DNA from 4 places in the Mesorhizobium dulcispinae genome. Region 1 is predicted to be linked to each of the others. Evidence: predicted binding sites of a transcription regulator. Region 1 holds the regulator's gene; each other region holds the start of a gene.
The links. Region 1 encodes PhoB, which activates phosphate uptake and scavenging genes when phosphate is short. Its sites were predicted from a motif close to TGTCATNNANCTGTCAT; they were not measured.
Positions count from the first base shown of each region.

Region 2: a site for PhoB is predicted at 1,449-1,465, ahead of phnC (phosphonate ABC transporter ATP-binding protein). Genes of this name have one in related genera too.
Region 3: a site for PhoB is predicted at 3,157-3,173, ahead of ppk2 (polyphosphate kinase 2). Genes of this name have one in related genera too.
Region 4: a site for PhoB is predicted at 5,226-5,242, ahead of RFN30_RS03020 (LTA synthase family protein). Genes of this name have one in related genera too.

Region 1 covers NZ_JAVIIY010000003.1:546,094-552,089, forward strand. Annotated here, with positions in the region: gene xylF (D-xylose ABC transporter substrate-binding protein) at 1-154, opposite strand, end outside; gene RFN30_RS10580 (ROK family transcriptional regulator) at 511-1,755, shown strand; gene phoB (phosphate regulon transcriptional regulator PhoB) at 2,039-2,728, opposite strand; gene phoU (phosphate signaling complex protein PhoU) at 2,748-3,452, opposite strand; gene pstB (phosphate ABC transporter ATP-binding protein PstB) at 3,473-4,276, opposite strand; gene pstA (phosphate ABC transporter permease PstA) at 4,273-5,124, opposite strand; gene pstC (phosphate ABC transporter permease subunit PstC) at 5,128-5,996, opposite strand, start outside.
Region 2 covers NZ_JAVIIY010000003.1:243,807-249,802, reverse strand. Annotated here, with positions in the region: gene phnD (phosphonate ABC transporter substrate-binding protein) at 1-368, opposite strand, end outside; gene phnC (phosphonate ABC transporter ATP-binding protein) at 510-1,367, opposite strand; gene RFN30_RS09110 (DUF1868 domain-containing protein) at 1,564-2,274, opposite strand; gene RFN30_RS09105 (GNAT family N-acetyltransferase) at 2,401-2,886, opposite strand; gene RFN30_RS09100 (DapH/DapD/GlmU-related protein) at 3,211-3,828, opposite strand; gene phnL (phosphonate C-P lyase system protein PhnL) at 3,825-4,532, opposite strand; gene phnK (phosphonate C-P lyase system protein PhnK) at 4,535-5,311, opposite strand; gene RFN30_RS09085 (alpha-D-ribose 1-methylphosphonate 5-phosphate C-P-lyase PhnJ) at 5,308-5,996, opposite strand, start outside.
Region 3 covers NZ_JAVIIY010000002.1:496,296-502,291, reverse strand. Annotated here, with positions in the region: gene RFN30_RS07265 (MFS transporter) at 1-89, opposite strand, end outside; gene RFN30_RS07260 (GntR family transcriptional regulator) at 199-864, shown strand; gene RFN30_RS07255 (glycosyl transferase family 90) at 983-1,954, shown strand; gene RFN30_RS07250 (aldo/keto reductase) at 1,961-3,004, opposite strand; gene ppk2 (polyphosphate kinase 2) at 3,270-4,202, shown strand; gene RFN30_RS07240 (dihydrofolate reductase family protein) at 4,401-5,048, opposite strand; gene RFN30_RS07235 (polyhydroxyalkanoate depolymerase) at 5,224-5,996, opposite strand, start outside.
Region 4 covers NZ_JAVIIY010000001.1:657,961-663,956, forward strand. Annotated here, with positions in the region: gene RFN30_RS03000 (cyclopropane fatty acid synthase) at 1-1,127, opposite strand, end outside; gene rplI (50S ribosomal protein L9) at 1,388-1,972, opposite strand; gene rpsR (30S ribosomal protein S18) at 2,184-2,432, opposite strand; gene rpsF (30S ribosomal protein S6) at 2,432-2,923, opposite strand; gene RFN30_RS03020 (LTA synthase family protein) at 3,249-5,177, opposite strand; gene RFN30_RS03025 (recombinase family protein) at 5,394-5,996, shown strand, end outside.

The sequences.
Region 1 (5,996 bases):
TGGCTTTCTTCATCGCCGCTTCGTCGGTCTTCCAGCGCTCTTCCTGGAAATTCGACCACGAAACGCCGATCACCTTGTCCTTCGCCTCTGCGACCGACGCCAGCGTCAACGACATAGCGACACCCGCCAGCATGGCGGCTGCGAATCTCTTCATGATTTCCTCCCTGCGCCGTTGCGGCGCGACCCAGACTGGCCCGAAGGCCGGCACAGAGGCTTTTTTTCGAGCCTCGAAAAAATACTGATCGAACGCCGAAGCGCTGTCAACTGCGATTCTGATGGTTTTGAGGTGTCTCGAACTTTTTTTCGAGTCCCGCAATAAATAATGACAGTCCCGGCCGCTTCTGCCACTATCCCGCAACAGCCTGGAGGAAGCGAAGAACCGCTTTCCGCTGAGTGGAATGAAACAAATCCAGGGCGGTTCGGTGGCTGTGTCCGCAACCGAACCGATCTGGCGCGTCGCCGACGGCCCATGCATTATCAAGAGGCCGCGCTGACCGGGAGGGAGAGAAGATGTCGGTCGGAATCCGCCACGACGACCTGCGCCGGCGCAATCGCGCCATGGTGCTCTCGGCCGTGCGCCGGGCCGGCCAGCCGTCGCGCACGGAGATCGCCGCGACCACCGGGCTCAGCCACTCGACCATTTCGGCGATCTCCTCGGACCTGATCCAGGAAGGCATCCTGGCCGAGAGCAAGCCGAGCGAGACCGCATCGCTGAAGCGCGGCCGACCGCAGGTCGGCCTCGCCCTCAACCCGGAGGCGGCGGCGGTGGTGACGGTGGTGCTGTCGCTCAATTTCCTCTCCGTCGCCGTCATCGACTATGCCGGCCAGGTCATCGCCGAGGAACAGCGGCGTCTCGATACGCTGACCATGCCGCGCGACGAGCTGATCGGCGAGTGCACAGCGATCGTCCGGCGCCGGCTGGAGGATCCGGACCTCGATGTCCGCAGCGTCGCCCGCATCGCCATGGGCATCCAGGGCATCACAGATTCCCATGCTCGCGCCATGCTGTGGTCGCCGATCACGCCGCTGACCGACATTCCCTTCGCCGACATACTGGAAAGAGAATTCGGCATTCCGGCCACCATGGAGAACGACTGCAACATGATGGCCGTAGCGCTGCAATGGCGCGACCCCGATCGCTATCGCGACAATTTCATCGCCATCCTGCTCTCGCACGGCATCGGCATGGGGCTGGTGCTGAAGGGCGAGCTGTTCACCGGCACGCATTCTTCCGGCGGCGAGTTCGGCCACATGATCCACCGTCCGGGCGGCGCACTCTGCCGCTGCGGGCGCCGCGGCTGCGTCGAGGCCTATGCCGGCAACTACGCTATCTGGCGCAGCGCCATGAAGATGAGCGAGGACGCCGAGCCGGTCGATGTCGGCGACGCCGACATGCGCGCGCTTGCCGCCAAGGCACGCGAGAAGGATGGCCCGGAGCGCGAGGCCTATCGCCGGGCGGGCGAGGCGCTGGGCTTCGGCCTCGGCAGCCTGTTCGCGCTGATCGACCCTGCGCCGGTCGCCATGGTCGGCGTCAGCGCCGCCGCCTTCGACCTGATCGAGCCATCGCTGCGCGAGGCGATCGCCCAGACCGCCGGCGGCCAGCACTCGCAGTCGATCTCCTTCGACACCGAGCCGAACGAATTGCCGCTGATCCGAGAAGGCTGCGCCATGCGCGCGCTGACCTTCGTCGATCAGGAGATCTTCGCGCCGGGCGTACAGGCGCGGGCGGGCGCTGCTGGAAAGAACGTAGCCTGATCTGGCGTTCGCTATCGTTTGGAGTGGCCCAAACTCCCATCGCTTCGTCATCCTAGGGCGAAGCAAGGAGCGAAGCGACGCGGCGAAGACCCTAGGATCCATGCCGTTACATACGAGCGTTGCGGCGGTGCAGAACGACCTCTGTCTTGCGCCGCCTTTACTCTTCGCGCGAGGTCACGGCATGGATCCCAGGGTCTCCGCGACGGAGCTTCGCTCCTGCTTCGCCCTGGGATGATGACGTTGAGGATGCCTCGGCCAATCCCGACGGTTGCGATGCGAGGACCTAGTCTTCCCTGATCGCGTACCCTGCCCCGCGGATGGTGCGGATCACATCGGGCATGCGGCCGTTGTTGACCGCCTTGCGCAGGCGCCCGACATGCACGTCCACGGTGCGCTCGTCGATATAGATCGTCTCGCCCCAGACATTGTCGAGCAGTTGGCTGCGCGAGAACACCCGGCCGGGATGCCGCATCATGAATTCGAGCAGCCGGAATTCGGTCGGCCCGAGCCTGATCTCGCTCTTCTTGCGGTAAACGCGGTGCGATTCGCGGTCGAGCACGATGTCGCCGACCTTGAGCACGCTGGACAGCACCTCCGGCTTGGCGCGGCGCAGCAGCGCCTTGACCCGGGCCATGAATTCCGGCGTCGAGAACGGCTTGACCAGGTAATCGTCGGCGCCCGTCGAGAGGCCGCGCACCCTGTCGCTTTCCTCGCCGCGCGCCGTTAGCATGATGATCGGCAGCCGTTCGGTCTCGGGCCGCATCCTCAGCCGGCGGCAAAGCTCGATGCCGGAAACCGCCGGCACCATCCAGTCGAGCACCAGAAGGTCGGGCACGTTCTCTTGCAGGCGGATTTCAGCCTCGTCGCCGCGGGTCACCACTTCTACCTGGTAGCCCTCGGATTCGAGATTGTAGCGGAGCAGCACCCCCAGCGGCTCCTCGTCCTCCACCACCATGATGCGTGGGGCGATCATATAGCAGGTACCTTCGCTGTCAGGCCGCCGGCGCCGACATCGCCGTCTCGTCCTGTTTCGGACGGTTCGCGGGCAATTGCGTGCCGGTCAGCACATAATAGGCGTTCTCGGCGATATTGGTCACGTGGTCGCCGATGCGCTCCAGATTCTTGGCGCAGAACAGGAGATGGGTGCAGGCCGTGATGTTGCGCGGATCCTCCATCATGTAGGTCAGGAGCTCGCGGAAGACGGAGGTGTATTTGACGTCGATGCGCTCGTCGTCGTTCCGGAGCTTGGCGAGCGCCGTGGCGTCGCCCGCCGTGTATTCCTCGATCACGCCCTGGACCTGGATCAGCACCAGTTGCGCCATGGAGTCGATGGAGTGCGACAGGTCGCGTGGCGCGGCGCTGACGCCGACGGAACCGACGCGCTTGGCGATGTTCTTGGCGAGGTCGCCGATGCGCTCGAGGTCGCCGGCCATGCGGATGGCGCCGACCACGCTGCGCAGGTCGTCGGCCATCGGCTGGCGTTTGGCGATCAGCGTGATGGCGCGATCGTCGAGCTCGCGCTGCCGCGCGTCCATGATGGCGTCGTCGGAAACCACGCGCTGCGCCAGCGCGTTGTCGGAGTTCAGCAGGGCCTTGGTCGATGCGCCGACCATCGAGCCGGCGAGATCGCCCATGTCACGGATGAGCTGGCTGATCTGCCTCAGATCCTCGTCGAAGGAAGCGACCGTATGCGCCATGGTTATGTCCTCGTATGAACTCAGCCGAAGCGGCCGGTGATGTAGTCCTGCGTGCGCTTCTCGCGGGGCGAGGTGAAGATCTTCTCGGTCCGGTCGAACTCGACCAGCTCGCCGAGATACATGAACGCCGTCTGCCGCGACACGCGCGCCGCCTGCTGCATGTTGTGGGTGACGATCACGATCGTGTAGTCGGCCTGCAATTCGTCGATCAGCTCCTCGATCTTGGCGGTCGACAGCGGATCGAGTGCCGATGCCGGCTCGTCGAGCAGGATGACCTCCGGCTTCACCGCCACCGTGCGGGCGATGCAGAGCCGCTGCTGCTGGCCGCCCGAAAGGCTCTGGCCGCTGGCGTTGAGCTTGTCCTTGACCTCGCTCCAAAGTGCGGCGCGCTTCAGTGCCGACTCGACCCGGTTGTCCATTTCGGCCTTGCTGATCTTCTCATACAGCCTGACGCCGAAGGCGATGTTCTCGTAGATCGACATCGGGAACGGCGTCGGCTTCTGGAACACCATGCCGATCTTCGTCCTGAGCAGGTTGAGGTCCTGCGAACGGTCGAGGATGTTCTTGCCGTCGAGCAGTACCTGACCCTCGGCGCTCTGCTTCGGGTAGAGCTCGTAGATGCGGTTCAGCACGCGCAGCAGCGTCGATTTCCCGCAGCCCGACGGTCCGATGAAAGCGGTGACGCTGCGCTCCGGCAGCGACAGGTTGATGTCCTTCAGCGCCTTCGACTGGCCATAGTAGAAGTTGAGGTTCTTGACCTCGATCTTGGCCTTCTCGACGGCCGTCTCGGCTACGTTAAGGTCGGTGGACAACATAGGTTTCATCTGTCCTCTCTGCGTCCGGTAAGGCTGCGGGCGAAAATGCTCAGCCCGAGAACCGTAAAGGTGATTATGAGTGCGCCCGTCCAGGCCAGTTGCTGCCATTCCTCGTAGGGACTTAGGGCGAACTGGAAGATGGTCACCGGCAGGCTGGCCATCGGCGCGTTGAGATTGCTCGACCAGAACTGATTGTTGAGCGCGGTGAAGAGCAGCGGCGCCGTTTCGCCCGAAATGCGGGCGATCGCCAGCAATATGCCGGTGACGATGCCGGAGAGTGCGGCGCGATAGGCGACGGAGCGGATCACCACCCAGCGCGGCGCGCCGATCGCGGTGCCGGCTTCGCGCAGTGCATTGGGCACTAGGTTCAGCATGTCCTCGGTGGTGCGCACCACGACCGGGATCACCAGGATCGACAGCGCGACCGCGCCGGCAATCGCCGAGAAATGCCCCATCGGCCGCACCAACAGCTCATAGACGAACAGGCCGACGATGATCGAGGGCGCCGACAACAGGATGTCGTTGATGAAGCGCACCACCGTGGTGAGACGCGAGAAGCGCCCGTACTCGGCCATATAGGTTCCGGCGAGCACGCCTATCGGCGTGCCGACGACGATGCCGATGATGGTCATCACGATGCTGCCGTAGATGGCGTTGAGCAGGCCGCCGGCGTCGCCGGGCGGCGGCGTCATCTCGGTAAAGACCGCCAGCGAAACGCCGGACAGGCCCTTGTAGATCAGCGCGCCGAGGATCAGCGCCAGCCAGGCAAGGCCGATGCCCGCCGCGATGACGCACAGCGCCATCATCACGGCATTCTTGCGCTTGCGGCGCTGGTGGAGCGACATAGCTACCGACATCGGTCATGCTCCCGTGCGGCTATCGATGCGCAACAGCATGTAGCGCGCGATGGCGAGGATGATGAAGGTGATGATGAACAGGATCAGGCCGAGCGCCACCAGCGAGGACGTATAGAGCTCGCCGTCGGCCTCGGTGAATTCGTTGGCGATGGTCGCCGAGATCGTCGTGCCCGGCGCAAACAGCGAGGCGCTGATGCGGTGCGCGTTGCCGATGACGAAGGTGACGGCCATAGTCTCGCCGAGCGCGCGGCCGAGACCGAGCATGACGCCGCCCATGATGCCGACGCGGGTGTAGGGGATGGTCACGCGCCGCGTCACTTCCCAGGTCGTGCAGCCGATGCCGTAGGCCGATTCCTTCAGCACCGCTGGCACCGTATCGAACACGTCCTTGGTGATCGAGGTGATGAACGGCAGCACCATGATGGCAAGGATGAGCGACGACGTCAGCAGGCCGATGCCGTAGGGCGGACCGGCAAACAGGCTGGAAAGGCCGGGTATGCCGTGGAAAAGGTTGATGATGAAGGGCTGCACCGTCGTCTGCAGGAAGGGCGCGAAGACGAACAGGCCCCAGATGCCGTAGATGATCGAAGGAATGCCGGCGAGCAGCTCGACCGCGATGCCGATCGGGCGTCGGAGCGGGCGCGGGCAGAGCTCGGTGAGGAAGACGGCGATGCCGATGCCGATCGGCACGGCAATGAGAATGGCGATGGCCGACGTGACGATGGTGCCGTAGATGGGCGCCAGGGCGCCGAAATTCTCGGTGACCGGGTTCCAGGATTCGGTGGTCAGGAAGGAGAAGCCGAACTTCGACAGCGCTTCCCATGAGCCGGCGATCAGCGAGATCGCCACACCGCCGAGCAGGACCAGCACGA
Region 2 (5,996 bases), 300 kb from region 1:
GCCAGGCCGATCGAATAGTAGCCGGTCGAGCCGTCGGTCTGCTTGGTGGTGAGGATCGGGGTGACGGCGTTCGGGTCCTTGAGATAGACGCTGGCGTAACCGGACGCGCCGAGCTCGGCGAAGTCGAGCGTGCCGCCGAGCAGGCCCTGGATGACGCCGTCATAGTCGGCGGCCGGGAACAGCGACACCTTCTCGAAGCCGAATTCGGCCTTCAGGTGGTCGGCAAGGCACTGATAGTTGCGCAGGCGGTCGGTTTCATTCTCGCCGCCGAGGATGCCGACGCGGAATTCCTTGATGTCGGCAGCGTGAGCAGCACTTGCCGCCATGGCGAGCAGCGATACGGCGCCAAAAACCATTTTCCTGAACATTGATCTCTCTCCTGTTGCTCCGGCTACGCGCCGGTGGCGTTCGAATTTTTAAGTCTTGCCTTTGACGCGGGCGGGCGATCCGGGTTGCTCTTTGCTGAAATCCACGATTTGCCCGGAGCAGCTTCAGCCCGGGCGGTGGACTCAGTAGCCAGGGAAGGCCGGTTCGAGCGGTCCGGCGGATGCGGTGAGCTTCGGCTTGATGCTGACGCTGGTCGACGTGATGGCCTCGGAGATCTCGACGCCGTTGGCGTCGGCGCCATAGACGGTGCGCACGGCGTCGCGGTCGAGATCCTCGGGCGCGCCGTCGAAGACGACCTTGCCGGCGGCCATGCCGATGATGCGGTTGCAATAGGCGCGGGCGGTGTCCAGCGTGTGCAGGTTGGTGACGACGGTGATGCCTTCGCGCAGATTGATGTCGCGCAGCGAATCCATCACCACCTTGGCGTTGAGCGGGTCGAGCGAGGCGATCGGCTCGTCGGCCAAAAGCACTTTCGGCTGCTGCATCATGGCGCGCGCGATCGCCACGCGCTGCTGCTGGCCGCCGGACAGCGTGCCGGCCGGCTGCAGCGCGGTGCGGGCGATGTCGAGGCGCTCGAGCGCGGCGACCGCCTCGGCACATTCGGTGCGCGAGAACATACCGAGCAGGTTGGAAAGCGTGGAGCGGTGGTTGAGGCGGCCGAGCAGCACGTTGGTCAGCACGTCGAGGCGCGGCACCAGGTTGAACTGCTGGAAGATCATGGCGCAGTCGCGCTGCCAGCGGCGCAGCGGCGAGCCCTGCAGGCGGGAAACCTCGGCGCCGTCAAAAAAAATCGACCCCTGGCTGGGATCGATGAGACGGTTGATCATACGCAGCAACGTCGACTTGCCGGCGCCGGAGCGGCCGATGATGCCGACCATCTGACCCTGCGGAATCGAGATGTTGATGTCGCTGACAGCGGTGTTCTTGCCAAATCGTCGGGTTACGCCGCGGATTTCCAGCGTGGCCGATGATGCTGACATGGCAAGACTCCGGTACGTCGCGGTTTCGAAGGTCCGTTAACCTTCGCTAGCGCAGCCCCATGAAGCTGGGGTGTCGGATTGATGTCAGTTTTGTTACGTCCCACAGGCCGTCCCTATTTATGCATGTCGTTGTCCCAAAACCGCGCGCACCCGCAGGTCAGGCCCGACGGCAAGCTTTTGGGCGACGTGCATAGGGTCACCCCAGCACAAGCAATTCCTCGAAATGCTTCATGTCCTTGAAGCTGCAGAAGGCCGGCGGGCGCAATTCGATCACCGGAGCCTCGCGATCAAGGAACGACAGGCAATCGTCGAACAGGTCCTGCCAGGCGGCTGCGCGATCGTCGGCGAGGCGGCGGATCTGGTAGGCGAAAGTGATATGGAAGACATACATGTCGTGGTCAGGATGGCGGTAGCCGAACGGCACCGACAGCGCATCGCGCCAGGCTTTGAGGACAAGCCGGTCCTCGTCCGTGGCGCCGGCAACTGTCAGGCCGTTCGGCGTGATGCCGATGGTCCTGATCCTGAAGGCGCCGTTGCCTTCGAAGCTCTGCAGGCGCTCGAGATAGAGGCGGGTCATGTCGTCGATGCTGGTGTCGAGCGGTACATCGGCCGGCCAGTAGGGGAGCCTGCGGCGATATTCGATGATGCCCTGGAACAGGGTCATGTGCAGGCTGGAGATCGGCGTGAAAGCGAGGCGATCAGCATCGGGCATGGCGCGAATGCGCTCGCGCACCTCGATGACGGCGGCTTCGGAAGGCGAGCCCTGGACGAGGTGGCTGACCACCGTGTTGCCGGGCTCGAGGAGGAAGTTGCCCGATGTCTCGTAGCGCGTGCCGAGATGCACCGGCGGCGCCGGATTGGTGCCTTCGAAGAAGGAGGCGAGCGAGGGTCTGACTGTGGCGAGCATGGGCGATCTCAAATTGTTGGTTCGCAATTCCGGACGGAAAACCATGACGCACTTTTCCTGGAATTGCTTCGGGCGGAGATCGCGTCCTGTCCGAGTCCTGTGTCAAGGGTATGAACCTGCACACCTCTACAGCATGCGGTGCATCACGAAAGCGTCGACATAGCCCAGCCGCGGATGGTCGAATGCTTGTGGAATGGTGCCGACGATGTCGAAGCCCAGCCGACGCCACAGCTTCACCGCCCGCTCGTTGCTGCTGATGACGAAGTTGAACTGCATGGCTCGAAAGCCAAGATCGGCGGCCCGTTGCAAGGAATGCTCGCACATCGCGGTGGCGATTCCTCGACCGCTCGAAGCCGCCGACGTGACGTAGCCGCAATTGGCGACATGCGCGCCGCCGCCGCGCTGGTTGGCGTGGAGATAGTAGCACCCAATCACATCGCCGGCCTCCTCCGCCACGAACACGTCGTGCCCAACGGAAAACCAGTAGCCCAGCGCCTGGTCGCGGTTCCAGTCGCGGGGCAGCGCATAGGTTTCGCCGGCGCGCAGGACAGGTTCAAGGATGGACCAGATCGCATCTGCATCGGCCGGAGTGGCTGGACGAATGGTCGGCACGGTCGGGGCTCTCGAGCGAGATTGAAGCGGATCAGAACCGGATAGCGGCAAGGATACTGCTGAGAAAGACCAGAATTGCAAAAGCAGTCACAATTCCCGGCTCCACGGCGGCTGTCGGCGGGGCCGGTACGTCTTTTCGCAAGGGCTGCATGAACCCCTCAACCATGTTCTTACTTTAGCACATGCGCATGTTCCTGACACATGCGAAAACACGCCGGCCGACTAGAGCGGTTCACCGTTTCACGGAAACGCCGAACCGCTCTATCTCTTTGTTTTCACGCAATTCCGGACGGAAAACCGCTACGCACTTTTCCTGGAATTGCTCTAGCCGCCATATTTCTCCAGGAAAGCTTCGGCCGAGAGCTCGCGAAAATCGTCGAGCGCGGCGCGCAGCCTTGCATGGTCCCAGTCCCACCAGGCGAGCGCCTGGTAGCGCTCGGCGGTGCGGCGGTCGAAGCGCTCGCGGATCGGTTTCGCAGGGACGCCCGCGACGATCGTATAGGGCGCGACATCCTTGGAGACCACGGCACCGGCGCCGACCGCCGCGCCGTCGCCGACGGTCACGCCGGGCAGGATGGTCGAGCCGTGGCCGAGCCAGGTATCGTGGCCGATGGTGACGCGCCTGGCGCGGCGCTGGGCGAAGAACTCGCTCTCATGCTCTGCATCGTCCCAATAGTCCGAGGCGCGATATGTGAAGTGGTGCAGCGTCGGCCGCCAGGTCGGGTGGTTGGTAGCGTTGATGCGCACGCTTGCCGCGATGTTGGAGAACTTGCGAATGGTCGCGCACCAGACGGCGCAGTCCTGCATCATGTAGGAATAGTCGCCGAGCTCGCTTTCCGAGACGCGGCTGCGTTCGGCGATCTCGGTCCAGCGGCCGAGCGTCGAATTCTCGACCTGTGCAGTCGGATGAACCAGCGGCGCCTCAGAAAGCTTCCTCGTCATGCGGCGATCCTGCCTGCGGCGAAGGCGGTGACGTCGATGACGCGGTCGGCCACCGCGTCGCGTACATCCTGGTCGTGGAAGATACCGAGGAGAGCAACGCCTGCTGCTTTCTTGGCGGCGATGAGCTCGACCACGACGTCGCGGTTCCTGGCGTCGAGCGAAGCGGTCGGCTCGTCGAGCAAAAGGATCGGATGCTCGGTGATGAAGCCGCGCGCGATGTTGACGCGCTGCTGCTCGCCGCCGGAGAAGGTTGCAGGCGGCAAGGCCCAGAGCTTTTCCGGCAGGTTGAGCTGCGCAAGCAAGGTGCGTGCGTTCTCCCGCGCGGCCTCTCTGTCCTCGCCGCGCTCGACCAGCGGTTCTGCGACGACGTCAAGCGCGGAAACCCGCGGCACAGTGCGCAGGAACTGGCTGACATAGCCGATGGTGTGGCGGCGCACGGAGAGCACGGTGCGCGGGCTGGCGGAAGCGAGGTCGATCAGCCCGCCACCATGCTGGACGATGATCTGGCCTTGGTCGACGGCATAGTTGCCGTAGAGCATTTTCAGGATCGAGCTTTTTCCCGCGCCCGACGGGCCGCCGAGCACCGCGCATTCGCCGGCGCGGATCGAGAAGGAGACGCCCGCCACTACCGGCAGCGTGACGCCGTCGCGCAGATGCATGGTGAAGCTTTTCGCGACATCGGAAACGACAAGCGGCGTAGCCATGTTCACACCTGCAAGATGGAGGACACAAGAAGTTGCGTGTAAGGCGCGCGCGGGTCGTCGAGCACGCGGTCGGTGAGGCCGCTTTCGACGACGCGGCCGTCCTTCATCACCATCATGCGCTGTGACAAAAGCCGCGCCACGGCGAGGTCGTGAGTGACGACGATTGCGGCGAGGCCGAGATCGGTGACCAGGCCGCGCAACAGGTCCAGCAGGCGCGCCTGCACCGAAACGTCGAGGCCGCCGGTCGGCTCGTCCATGAACACCAGCCGCGGCCCGGTCACCAGGTTGCGGGCGATCTGCAGGCGCTGGCGCATGCCGCCGGAGAAGGCGCGCGGCTCGTCGTCGATGCGGTCATCGTCGATCTCGACGCGCGACAGCCAGTCGACCGCCGTGGCGCGGATCTTGCCGTAGTGGCGGTCGCCCACCGCCATCAGTCGCTCGCCGACATTGGCGCCGGCCGACACCGTCATGCGCAGGCCATCCGCCGGGTTTTGGTGGACAAAGCCCCAGTCGGTGCGCATCAGGAAGCGGCGCTCGGCCTCGCTCATGCGGTAGAGCTCGCGCCACTGGCTGTCGCGCATGCGGTAGCTTGCGGTGCCGGAGGACGGCAGAAGCCTGGTCGACAGGCAGTTCAGCAGCGTCGTCTTGCCGGAGCCGGATTCGCCGACGACCGCCAGCACCTCGCCTGGCCACAGGTCGAACGTGACATTCTCGCAGCCGACGCGCGAGCCGTAGAATTTGGAAAGCGCCGAGACGCGCAGCAGCGGTTGGTCGGTCATTGCGCCGGCTCCGTTCTTTCCAGGGCAAGATGGGTTTCAGGCGCAAGATGGCCGCGATGGCCATCCGCGCGCCGCTTCTCGCAATGGTCGGTGTCGGAGCAGACGAACATGTGGCCACCATGGTCGTCGAGGATGACCTCGTCGAGATAGACATTCTCGGCGGCGCAGAGCGCGCATGGCTGGTCGAAGGTCTGCACCTCGAACGGATGGTCCTCGAAATCGAGGCTGACGACATCGGTGAAGGGCGGGACCGCATAGATGCGCTTCTCGCGGCCGGCGCCGAAAAGCTGCAATGCCGGCGAACGATGCATCTTCGGATTGTCGAATTTCGGCGTCGGCGAGGGGTCCATCACATAGCGGCCCTCGACCTTGACCGGATAGGCGTAGGTGGTGGCGATGCGGCCGTGCCTGGCGATGTCCTCGTAGAGCTTCACATGCATGAGGCCGTATTCCTCCAGCGCATGCATTTTTCGCGTTTCCGTCTCGCGCGGCTCGAGGAAGCGCAGCGGATCGGGGATCGGCACCTGGAAGACCAACACCTGTCCCGCGTCGAGCGGATGCTCCGGGATACGGTGGCGGGTCTGGATGATCGTTGCCGCCGCCGTCTCGGTGGTGACGGCGACCTTGGCGACCTTTTTGAAGAAGGCGCGGATCGAGACGGCGTTGGTGGTGTCGTCGGCGCCCT
Region 3 (5,996 bases), on a different contig from region 1:
AGCGTGCTGAACGAGCCGGCGAAGCAGACGGCAAGGTTGCGTCGCCAGTGGAGGTTGTAACCGCTCTGTTCCGAAGTGTCGTTCGCCATGTCTTGCCTGCCCGGGTTGTTCCGGATACCAATTTGGGATACCAAGCTGGTATCCGTCATGAACCTCGACCCGGCCGCTGTCAATGCGGCGCCGAAGAGCGAAACGACAATGTCGCAGATGCAGAATGTCGAAAGGCAGCTTCGCGAGATGATCCTCGGGCTGGAGATCGGCCCGGGCGAGCGGCTGACCGAGCGCTGGATCGAAAGCCGCTTCGGCGCCTCGCGCACCCCGGTCAGGGCGGCACTGCTGCGCCTCGAGACCGAAGGGCTGATCGGCCGCGACGGCCGCGGCTGGACGGTGGCGCCAATCAACCTTGCCGAGCTTGGCCAGATCGCCGTCTATCGCGAGGCGGTCGAGGTGGCGGCGGTGCGGTTGACGGCAGCGCTTGAGGATCGCAGCGGTGTCGAAGTGATCGCGGCGATGCTGGATTCCTGCGACGCCGATACGCCGCGCGAGGAATGGCACCGCGTCGGCATGGATTTTCACATCGAGCTGGCCAGGCTTTCCGGCAATGAATTCCTGTTGCGAGCGGTGCGCGACGCCATGACCAGGCTGTCGCGCGCCCGCTGGCTGGAAGTGCGTGACGAGAGAGCCCTCGGCCGAGCCTGGGCCGAGCACCATGCCATCCTGGCTGCAGTGCGACAGGGTGACGCCGACGAGGCAGCGCGGCTGCTTTCGGCCCATATCGCGGGCAGCCGCGATCGGCTGATTACGTCGCTGCATGACGACCGGCGCGGCCTGCGCGCCAGGGGCTTCGCCGTCGTCGCTGCCTGATCCCGCAACGTCGTCGAATATTAGGACTCTCACAAGTTCATTGGGCTGCGCGGGCTTGCAAGATGTTCGGCACAATGCTGTAGGAGGCGCGACGGCACATCTTTGAAACGAAGGACGCATGGCCTCGCCCTTACGCACCGCAGCGCGGGTATTTTACTTCGTACGCAACATCACGCGCGATGTGCTGCCGCAGGCTCTCTTTCGCCAGCGCCTTGCCGGCCGCCTGCAACAGGCGAAGCTCTCCGGTAAAACGGTCCGCGATCGCGTCAACTATTACAACAAGCTCGACCACAGCTTCGTGCCGAGCCCGGCTGCCGTCCCAGCCGGTCAAATACCCAAATTCGGGAGCATGTACTATTACGATCTGAAGGAGTTCGCCCGCTACTTCGATCGCGACCTGCTCATCGACCTCGAGTTCGGCGATGTCGTCGACGTGCCCGCGATGCCGGCGATCGTCAAGGATCGGCCAATCCGCGACGGCAACGGCAACGCCGTGATCATGAAGCTCGACAAGTTCCGCCACTTCAACATGCCGAGGGACAATCTGTCCTTCGCCGACAAGCGCCCGATGGCGGTCTGGCGCGGCGATTTCAACAATCCGATCCGCAAGCGGTTCGTCGACACCGTGCGCGATCTGCCGGTCTGCGATGCGGGCTCGCCCAAGCCGAGCGCGCCGGAGGACTACCGCAAGCCGTATCTCACCATCCCGCAGCAGCGGCAGTTCCGCTACATCGTCTCGCTCGAAGGCAACGACGTGGCGACGAACCTGAAATGGATCATGAGCTCGAATTCGCTCTGCCTGATGCCGCCTCCGACCTATGAGACATGGTTCGCCGAAGCTGAGCTCGAAGCCAATGTCCATTACGTGCCGCTGGCGCCCGATTTTTCGGACATCGCCGACAAGATCGCCTATTTCGAAAAGCATCAGGCGGAAGCCCAGCGCATCACAGCGGCGGCCAACGCTTATTGCCGCCGGTTCAGCAACGAAAAGGACGAGCGTGCGGTCTCGCTGCTCGTCCTCTACAAATATTTCGTGCTGAGCGGCCAGATCGAACCCGACCCGGAAGTCTGGCGCTACATCACCGGCTGACCATGCTCAGATGTCACTGCGGTCGAGCACCAGATCGGCCGGGCCGAACCGGTCCTTGGCGGTGAGCTGCTGGTGCCAGTACGGGTAAAGCACCGGCGGCCTGCTGACAGCGTCGAGGCGCAGGCGCTCGTCGAGCGAAAGTGTCAGGCTCGCCGCCGCAAGGTTGTCCTTGAGCTGGGTTTCGTTGCGGGCGCCGATCACCAGCGAGGAAACAGCCGGGCGGCCGAGCAGCCAGGCCAGCGCCACTTGTGCCGCCGAAACGCCGCGCGCCTTGCCGATCTCGACCTGCACGTCGACGATCCGCCACAACCTGTCCTCGTCGCGGATCGGCGGTTCCGACCAGCCGCCGAGCTGGCGCGCAGTCGGGCTGTCGCGGCGGTATTTGCCCGAAAGAAGGCCACCGGCCAGCGGGCTCCACACCAGCACGCCAAGGCCCTGGTCGACCGCGATCGGCAGCAACTCGTACTCCGCCTCGCGCGCTTCAAGCGTGTAGTGGATCTGTTGCGTGACGAAGCGCGGCTGATGATGGCTGTCGCTGATCGAGAGCGCCTTCATCACCTGCCAGCCCGAATAGTTGGAGCAGCCAACATAGCGGACCTTGCCCTGGCCGACCAAGGTGTCGAGCGCGGCGATTGTCTCCTCGAGCGGCGTGACGCCGTCCCACTCATGCAGGAAATAGATGTCGATGACGTCGGTCTTCAGCCGCTTCAGGCTTCTCTCGCATTCGCGGATCAGATGATGGCGCGACAGGCCTTCGTCGTTGGGGCCGTTGCCGATCCGCATGCGCGCTTTGGAGGCGATGAGCACATCGTTCTTGCGCTTGCCGCCGAGCGCCTCGCCGACGATTTCTTCCGACAGGCCGTTCGAATAGACGTTGGCGGTGTCGATGAGGTTGATGCCGGCATCGATGCAGGTGTCGATGATGCGTCTGGCCTCCGAAAGATCGGAATTGCCGACGGCGGCGAACGGGCCCGTGCCGCCGAAGGTCATCGTGCCAAGCGTCAATGTCGAAACCTTCAGGCCGGAACGGCCAAACGTGCGGTATTCCATGTCTGGTCCTCGCGATTTGTTTTGAAGGGGCGCGCCGTAGCGGGCGCCGGAACGAGGTGAGGGCATTTGTAGGACAATTCGAGCGGCTTGTCGCCCCGCCATCGATACGGGCCGATCACATATCGGCTAGTCCAGAGGTGCTGGTCCGCGCTTGCAATAAAACCGTCATTGCGCGTCTGTATCTCAGTCGGCTTACGGAGTTGTGTTCTCGGCCGCGGCCGGAACGCATCCGTGGCGAAAGTGGCTGACAGGCAGGAGCTGCGCGATGAACGAACTCAAACCGAATTCCGAGCCGAACTCCGGGGCCAAGGACTGGCTGGAGGCCGAGCTCGAGGACACGCTCGACGAGGACTATGAGCTGGAGATTTCCGAACCCGCGCTCTCGCTCGAGATCGCCAGGATCTACAAGAAGTCGCATCCGCCCTCCATCGACCGGATTACCTATTTCCGCGAGCTGCTGCGGCTGCAGTCGGAGCTGATCAAGCTGCAGTCCTGGGTCGCCTACCACAAGAAGAAGCTGGTGGTGGTCTTCGAGGGCCGCGACTCCGCCGGCAAGGGCGGTGTCATCAAGCGCATCACCCAACGGCTTAACCCGCGCATCGCTCGCGTCGTGGCCTTGCCGGCCCCGACCGAGCGCGAGAAGTCGCAATGGTATTTCCAGCGCTACGTGCCGCACCTGCCGGCCGGCGGCGAGATCGTGCTGTTCGACCGCTCCTGGTACAACCGCTCAGGCGTCGAGCGCGTGATGGGCTTTGCCAATCCCGAGCAGGTGGAAGAATTCTTCCATGACGTGCCGGAATTCGAACGCATGCTGGTGCGCTCCGGCATCACGCTGGTGAAATACTGGTTCTCGATCACCGACGAGGAGCAGCAAATGCGCTTTCTGATGCGCATCCACGATCCGATGAAGCAGTGGAAGCTGTCGCCGATGGACCTGCAGTCGCGCGTGCGCTGGGAGCAGTACACCAAGGCCAAGGAAGAGACCTTCGCCCGCACCAACATCAAGGAAGCGCCCTGGTTCATCGTCGAGGGCAACGACAAGAAGCGGGCGCGGCTGAACTGCATCGACCACCTGTTGCAGCAATTGCCTTACGAAGACGTGCCGCATGAGGAGATCACGCTGCCGGAACGCGTCTTCAACCCGGACTACGAGCGCCAGGTGCTGCCGCGCGAGCTCTACGTGCCGGCGAAGTATTGAGGCAGTGAAGCTGCGATCTCCCCCCTTGTGGGGGAGATGCCCGGCAGGGCAGAGGGGGGCGCGAAGGATCGCCGCCCTATCGATGGTAGCCCACGAAAAACAGCCCAAAAGCAAAACTGCTACTGATAAGTGCGCTTGCGGGACAGCGCCCCCCTCTGGCTTGCCGGCCATCTCCCCCACAAGGGGGAGATTACGCTTTCACTCAATCCGCCCGATCATCACATGCGTGGCGTCGGCCGTTGCGACCTGGCTGGTGCAGCGGTAGCCGAGCTTCGGCATGTCGAGGCCGGCGAAAAGATGCTCGCCGGAGCCGAGCAGGAGAGGCGAGACCGCCAGATGCATCTCGTCGATCAGGCTTTCCTGCAGATACTGCCGTACGGTCGAGACGCCGCCGCCGACGCGCACATCCTTGCCGTTGGCCGCCGCCTTCGCCTGGTCGAGCGCTGAGCGGATGCCGTCGGTGACGAAATAGAACGTCGTCCCGCCCTCCATCTCGATCGGCGCGCGCTTGTGATGCGTCAAAATAAAGGTCGGCACGTGATAAGGCGGGTTGTCGCCCCACCAGCCCTTCCAGCTCTCGTCCGGCCATTCGCCGCGGATCGGCCCGAACATGTTGCGGCCAAGGATCCAGGCGCCGACATTCTCGAAGCTGCGCACGGCGAACTCGTCATCGGTATCCGTCGTCCCGCCATCCTTGCCGATCATCTGGTGGAAGGAGCGGGTCTTGATCATCCATTTGTGGAGGTTTTCGCCGCCCACGCCGAGCGGGGTTTCGAGAGTCTGATCGGGACCGGCGCCGTAGCCGTCGAGCGACAAGGTGAAAGCGTTGACACGCAGCCTGGACATCATTGGCCTCCTGACCCAGTTGTGATTTGCAAGCGGTTAACTGATAGCTTGACCGATTGCGAATTGCAAGCGGATGGGCAGCGGCATCGCGCTCCGCGGTACGATCCCGGTTTATGGATTTGACTCGAGGAAGCGGGCGGCCACGGCGCCGGTTCGCTCGTCCGCGCGCGTCTCGCTATTCCATCGCCAGGATGAGGTTGCGCACCACAGGATAGATTTCGCGTTCCCAGCGCTTGCCGTTGAAGACGCCGTAATGGCCGACATTGGCCTGCAGGTGATGCCGCTTCAGATGTGGGCGCAGCGAGCGGCACAGATCATGCGCCGCCGAGGTCTGGCCCAGCGCGCATATGTCGTCGCGGCCGCCCTCAACGGTGAGCAGCGCCGTGTTGCGGATCGCGCCGGGATCGACCTTGCTGCCGCGGAAGGCGAACGCGCCTGTGGCGAGCTCCGCCTTCTGGAACACCCGGTCGATGGTCTCGAGATAGAATTCTTCGGTGAGGTCGAGCACCGCGAAATACTCGTCGTAGAAAGTCTTGATCTTCTCGGCTTCGGCGGTCTCGCCGGCCGCCAGATGCTCATGGAGCTTGCGATGAGCCGTGACGTGGCGGTCGCTGTTCATGGCCATGAAGGCGGTGAGCTGCAGGAAGCCCGGATACACCCGCCGCCCTCCGCCCGGGTGGCGGAAGGGCACATCAGAGATGACGTAGCTCTGGAACCAGGCTAGCGACTTGCTCACGGCGAATTCGTTGACCTCGGTCGGGCTTTCGCGCGGGTCGATCGGCCCCGCCATCAGCGTCATCGAGCGCGGCGTCGCCGGATGCCTGTCCTCGGACATGATGGCGACGGCGGCGAGCGCCTGGACGCAGGGCTGGCAGACCGCCAGGATATGCGCCCCCGGGCCGATGGCCTCCAGGAAACGGATGAGGTAGTCGACATAGTCGTCCACGC
Region 4 (5,996 bases), on a different contig from region 1:
ACCAGGTCCTGCCAGCGGAAGGCGGCCTCCGAGGCGGCGAGGTAGAACTCCCACATGCGGCAGAAGCGCTCGTCATAGATCGCCTTGGCCTTGTCGCGGTTGGCGGCAAACCGCATGCCCCAGTGCTTCAGCGTCTCGGCATAGTGCAGCCTGAGAACCTCGATGTCGGTGACGACGAGCCCGGATTTCTCGATCGCCGGCATCACTTCGGAAAGGGCCGGGATGTAGCCGCCCGGGAAGATGTATTTGCGAACGAAGGCGCTGGTCGCCCACGGCACGCCTGAGCGGCCGATGGTGTGGAGCAGCATCACGCCGTCGGGCTTGAGCAACGTAGCCGCCTTGTCGAAGAAGGTGCGGTAGTGATTGACGCCGACATGCTCGAACATTCCGACCGAGACGATGCGGTCGAAGCGTTCATTGAGCGCGCGGTAGTCCTTGAGTTCGAAATGCACCCGGTTCTGCAGGCCCAGCGCATGCGCGCGGTCGGTGGCGACGCCGTGCTGTTCGGTCGACAGCGTCACGCCCTGCACGTCGACGTCGAAGGCCTTTGCGAGATAGAGGCCGAGGCCGCCCCAGCCGGAGCCGATGTCGAGCACGGTCTGGCCGGCCTTCAGCCTGAGCTTCGCGGCGATGTGCCGCTTCTTGGCGGTTTGCGCCTCGTCCAGCGTCATGTCGAGCTGTTCGAAATAGGCGCAGGAATACTGCATGTCCTCATCGAGGAAGAGCTTGTAGAGCTCGCCTGACAGATCGTAGTGGCGCTGCACGTTGCGGCGCGAGCGCGCGGCGGTGTTGATCTGCTGGAAACGGCGGAAGGCGTGGCGCAGGCCCTCGATCGCCCTCGACCAGGTGGCGTCGATGCCGCCGCTGCCCATGTTCTGGAAGGCGATGCGCATCATGCCGAGCACGCCGCCTTCGAGGATGTCGAGCTCGCCATCCATATAGGCCTCGGGTACGGCCAGCATCGGATCGAAGCTGATGGCGCGCTCGGCATGCGTGGTCTTGATGTGCATGTGCACGGGCTCGCCGCTGCCATCGCCGAAAGTAACTGTCGAGCCCGTCGGCCCGGTGACCTTGAGATTGCCGACCCGCACCAGGCGGTCGAGAATGCGCTTCAACAGGATGTTCATGACCAAATGTCCCTCAGGGTCAGACTGACTTCGCGTATGACCCGAAATCGGCGACGGTTTCGGGAGGGTCCTGCGCAAAGTCACAGGTACTATGGCGTCATTTGTGCGTCCAAAGGACGCGCGACGCTGTAGTCTGCCTCAAGATATAGGGGTTCGAAAAGTTCCATTTGGCATAAAAATGCCCGGGTCGTGTGCCCGGGCATTAGTCCAGTACTTATTGAACATCGAAGCGACCGGAGCAGGCTCTCCGGCGTGGCCGATCAGGCGTTGTCTTCGCCGCCTTCGAACTCGGCGCTCGGGTCGAAGAAGTTCTCCGGCCGGGCGTTGTCGTTGATGTCCTCGCCATAGATGGCTTCGGCCGTCGTCAGCGTCTCGCCCTTGGCCTGGCGCTCCGCCTCGTCGGCCGAACGGGCGACGTTGAGCGTCACGGTGACCTCGACCTCCGGGTGCAGCGCGATCGCCACATTGGTGAGGCCGATGGTCTTGATCGGCTGGTTGAGCTCGATCTGGTTGCGGCTGACGGTGAAGCCTTCCGCGGTCAAGAGTTCGGCGATGTCGCGGGTCGACACCGAGCCGTAGAGCTGGCCGGTCTCGCCGGCCGAGCGCACGACGATGAAGCTCTTGCCGTCGAGCTTCTCGGCGATCTCAGAGGCTTCCGACTTGCGCTCGAGGTTGCGGGCTTCGAGCTGGGCGCGCTGGCCCTCGAACTTCTTCTTGTTGGCTTCGTTGGCGCGCAGCGCCTTGCCCTGCGGCAAAAGGAAATTGCGGGCGAACCCGTCCTTGACCTTGACGGTGTCGCCCATCTGGCCGAGGCGGGAAATACGCTCGAGGAGAATGACTTCCATGGTTTCGTTCCTTCGTGTGGGCAGCCGATACGCGATCGGCGCCGATGGTTCGGAACAGGTCAGGAAGCAAAGAGGCGTTGCCGCCGGTGTCGCTGTCCTGCCTGTCGCGGCAGTTAGAGGTTTATGGCCTCAACTCGGGATTTGATGCTCGAACCGGTCGTGCCCGTCACGGCCGGAAGGAAGCGGGCGGCAAGCCGCCCGCTCGAAAATATCAGCGAACCACGTAGGGCAGCAGGCCGAGGAAGCGGGCGCGCTTGATCGCCTTGGCGAGCTCGCGCTGCTTCTTCTGGCTGACGGCGGTGATGCGCGACGGCACGATCTTGCCGCGCTCGGAAATGTAGCGCTGCAGGAGACGCACGTCCTTGTAGTCGATCTTCGGGGCGTTGGCGCCGGAGAACGGGCAGGTCTTGCGGCGGCGATGGAACGGACGCCGGGTCGGGATCTGGTTGATGTCGACCATTATTCTGCACCCCCTTCAACGGCTTCGCGCGGACGGCGCGGACCGCGCTCGCCATCGAAGCTGCGCGGCGGACGGTCGCCGCGGTCGCCGCGATCACGATCACCGAACGAGCGCGGGCCTCGGTCGCCACGGTCACGGTCGCCGAAGCCGCCGCGTTCCGAGCGCTCCTCGCGCTTCTGCATCATCGCCGAGGGGCCTTCCTCATGCGCTTCGACCTTGATGGTGAGGAAGCGAAGGACATCCTCGGACAGGCCCATCTGGCGCTCCATTTCGTTGAGCGCGGCCGGCGGGCAGTTGATGTCCATCAGCGTATAGTAAGCCTTCCGGTTCTTCTTGACCCGGTAGGTGAGGGACTTCAGTCCCCAGTTCTCGATCCGGCCGACCGATCCGCCATTGGCGGTGATGACGCCCTTGTACTGTTCGACAAGCGCATCAACCTGCTGCTGCGACAGGTCCTGCCGGGCAAGAAACACATGTTCGTAAAGAGCCATTATGTTTTTCTGCCTTTCTTCGTTTCTCTTACCGGCCCTCGCGGCTAAGCCTCTGCAACTTGTCTGACCCGATCGCGAAGGAGCGGGGAAGAAAGGAGCATCACGAGACGGTCGAGAGCGGAGACACGGGAGGCCAAAAGCGCTTCTGGCTTCATGACGTGGCTTCGAAAAGCCACGGCCCTCCGTTCAGCCCCCAGCAAGGACCGGCAGATTGCCGGCGTCTATACAGCAATTCTCCAGGAAGGCAAGGGAGGGAGCCATGATCGACGATTCCACAATGCCGCAGGGCCGGATTCTCCGGCGCCTGCGGAAAATGGTGCCAGGCTCAACTGGTATGGGCGACGAGCGGGGCGACCGTTTCGGGGAAGAAGTCTGGCGCCACGCGGCGCTTGCCGAACATCATGTCGTACTGGATCAGCCGGAAATCGTTGATCTGCGGATCGATCTTCTTCTGCCTCGCCCAGTCGGGCGTCGCCTCGCCGGAAGGCGACAGCAGCATGTTGCGGTCGACCACGCGGTAACGCTCGCGCAGCGCGCCGAGGAAGCCGGTGTAGTAGGGGTGCGTGATCCCTGCCGTGGTGAGGATATGGTAAGGCAGGAAGGCCGGGCTTACCGAGCCCAGGTTCTCCACCGGACCGGAGCGGTTCGACCAGATGATCAGCGGCGTGTCGTGATGCTCGAGCGCGGCCTCCGGCGTCGGCTCCTTGCGCGGCGCGACATTGTCCTTGAGGAAGCCGGTCTCGACATAGACGGGGCCGAGCGGCGGCAGATGATCGCCGAAGAAGGCGACGATGGTCGGCCGCTCCCGCTTCTTTGCCCACTCGATCAGCCGCTGCAGGCCGCGATCGGCATCGGCCGAGCCTTCGGCGTAGGAGAGCAGCGATTCACGCGCCCAGCTGCTGATGGGCGCGTCGACCGCATGGGTCGGATTGTAATAGCGGTAGGGCTCGTAAGGGCCGTGGTTCTGCAGGCTGACCGCGAACAGGAACACCGGATCCTCGCTGGCATCGGCCTCGCGCATGATCTCGTCGGTCATCGCCGCGTCGGAAGCGAGCGGTCCGCGCTTCTCCATCGGCGGCAGCGTCTCTTCCGAGCGGAAGTCGTTGAAGCCGAAATCGGCATAGACGGCGCCGCGGTTCCAGAACCAGTTGGTGCCCGGGTGGATGGCGCGCGCCCTATAACCTTCGCTCTTCAGGAAGGTCGCCAGCGATGGCGTCGGCGTGCGCACATATTGCTGGTAAGGGATCGAACCCGCCGGCAGGAAGGCGTTGGAGAAGCCGGTCAGCGCCTCGAACTCGATATTGGCGGTCATGCCGCCGAATTCCGGTGAAAACATCGAGCCCGAGCGCAGCGCGCGCACCGTCGGGATCGGATCGGGCTTGATGCTGATGCCGGGAAGTTCCGTCGCATCCCAGAAGGATTCGCTCATCACCACGATGATGTCGGGCTTCTGGTCCGGCATCGAGGCGGCGACCTCGGGACGCGCGATCGCGTCCATCGTCTTGTCGGAATAGCCGGGCGGGGCCGAGACATGCGCCATCGGCACGTTCATCGCGAAGGCGAGCGCGAAGCCGTTGGAGGCATAGTTCTCCTTCTGGTCCCACATGATCGGGATGATCTGCAGCCTGTCGCGCGTCCACGAGAAGGTGGCGTAGTCCATGATCGAGACGAAGAAGGCGAGCAGCGGCACGGTCAGCGTCAGCCGCGCCAGCCGTCCCTTGCGGCTGAGGATCGGCACGCGCCGGCGCCAGAGCCGCCAGCCATAGACGAGCAGCGTCAGACTGGCGACGAGCGCCGCCGCAAGCAATACCGCCGTCCAGGGGCGCTCGCGCACCAGCAGCGGCATCAGCGCCATGATCTGGCGGGCATAGAGGAAATCGGTCGGGTAGAGCGGATCGCCGAGATAGTGCGATTTCTGGTGACCGACAAAAGCCAGTGCCAACGTCAGCGGCGCGACGATCATCAGGCTCTGATGGCTGCGGCCGAGTATGGCGTCGAGCCCGATCAGCACCAGCGCAAAGAGGATGATGGTCGTCCAGCCGGGCTTGAACGGCTGCAGGAAGAAGTCGACCGTGCCGAAGAAATCGCCGCGCACGATCCATTCGATGGCGAACACCAGAAGGGCGGAGGCAAGCAGCGTCGCGAGACCGTAGCGGACGATCGGCCATCTCCGCCCCGGCAGATAGCCGGTGGACGGATCGTCTTCCAAAAATTGCGGCGCGGGCTTGGCCGCGCCTTTCCTGATCCTTGCCACGTCGCTTCCCCGGCCCATGTTACGCGTCTTCCACACGCGTCACGCCACTGTCATCGAAATGTCACGCAAAGCTAGCGCCTGTGGCGGAAATAAGAAGAGCCAGCAAACGATTCGTGAGCGGTTTTCATCAGGTGTGATCAAGTAAAAATTCTGCCGACAGGGAGCTTGTTTGACCGAACCGGCTTCCCATATGCGATCAAGGATCGGTGGAAGCCTATGAAAAAGCTGGATATTTTACATTCTCATTCATATAGGGAAAATGTTGAAACAGTCGCCATTTCCTACCTTAGGTGGTCATCGGCCATTCAGGGTGAAGGTGACTCATTGCGGCGTCAAACCAGCAAAACCAATGAGTGGTTGGCAGCGCATCCCAACGTCCGATTGGCTCACGAACTGGTGGATGCCGGTGTCTCTGCCTTCAAAGGCAAGAACGTTAAGGACGGTGCGCTTGGAGCTTTTCTAGCCGCCATTCAGGAAGGCAGGATACCAAAGGGAACTTATTTGCTGGTAGAGTCCCTTGATCGCATCAGCCGCCTAACCCCGGCAGAGGCATTGGCGATCTTCCTGCAAATCATCAACTCGGGTGTCAACATCGTGACCCTGATGGATGGGCAGGAATATCGGGCAGGGCAGTTGGACATAAGCACCCTGATAATTTCCATTACGAAAATGGCCATGGCCCATGAAGAGGTTGTGAAGCGGTCTGAACGCATCAGGGAGTCATGGGTAGGCAGGACGAAAAAGGCCCGTGAGAAGGGCAAGCACGTACCGGGCAACCCGCCTTCATGGCTCTATGAAGACGCCAATGGGAATTTGCAG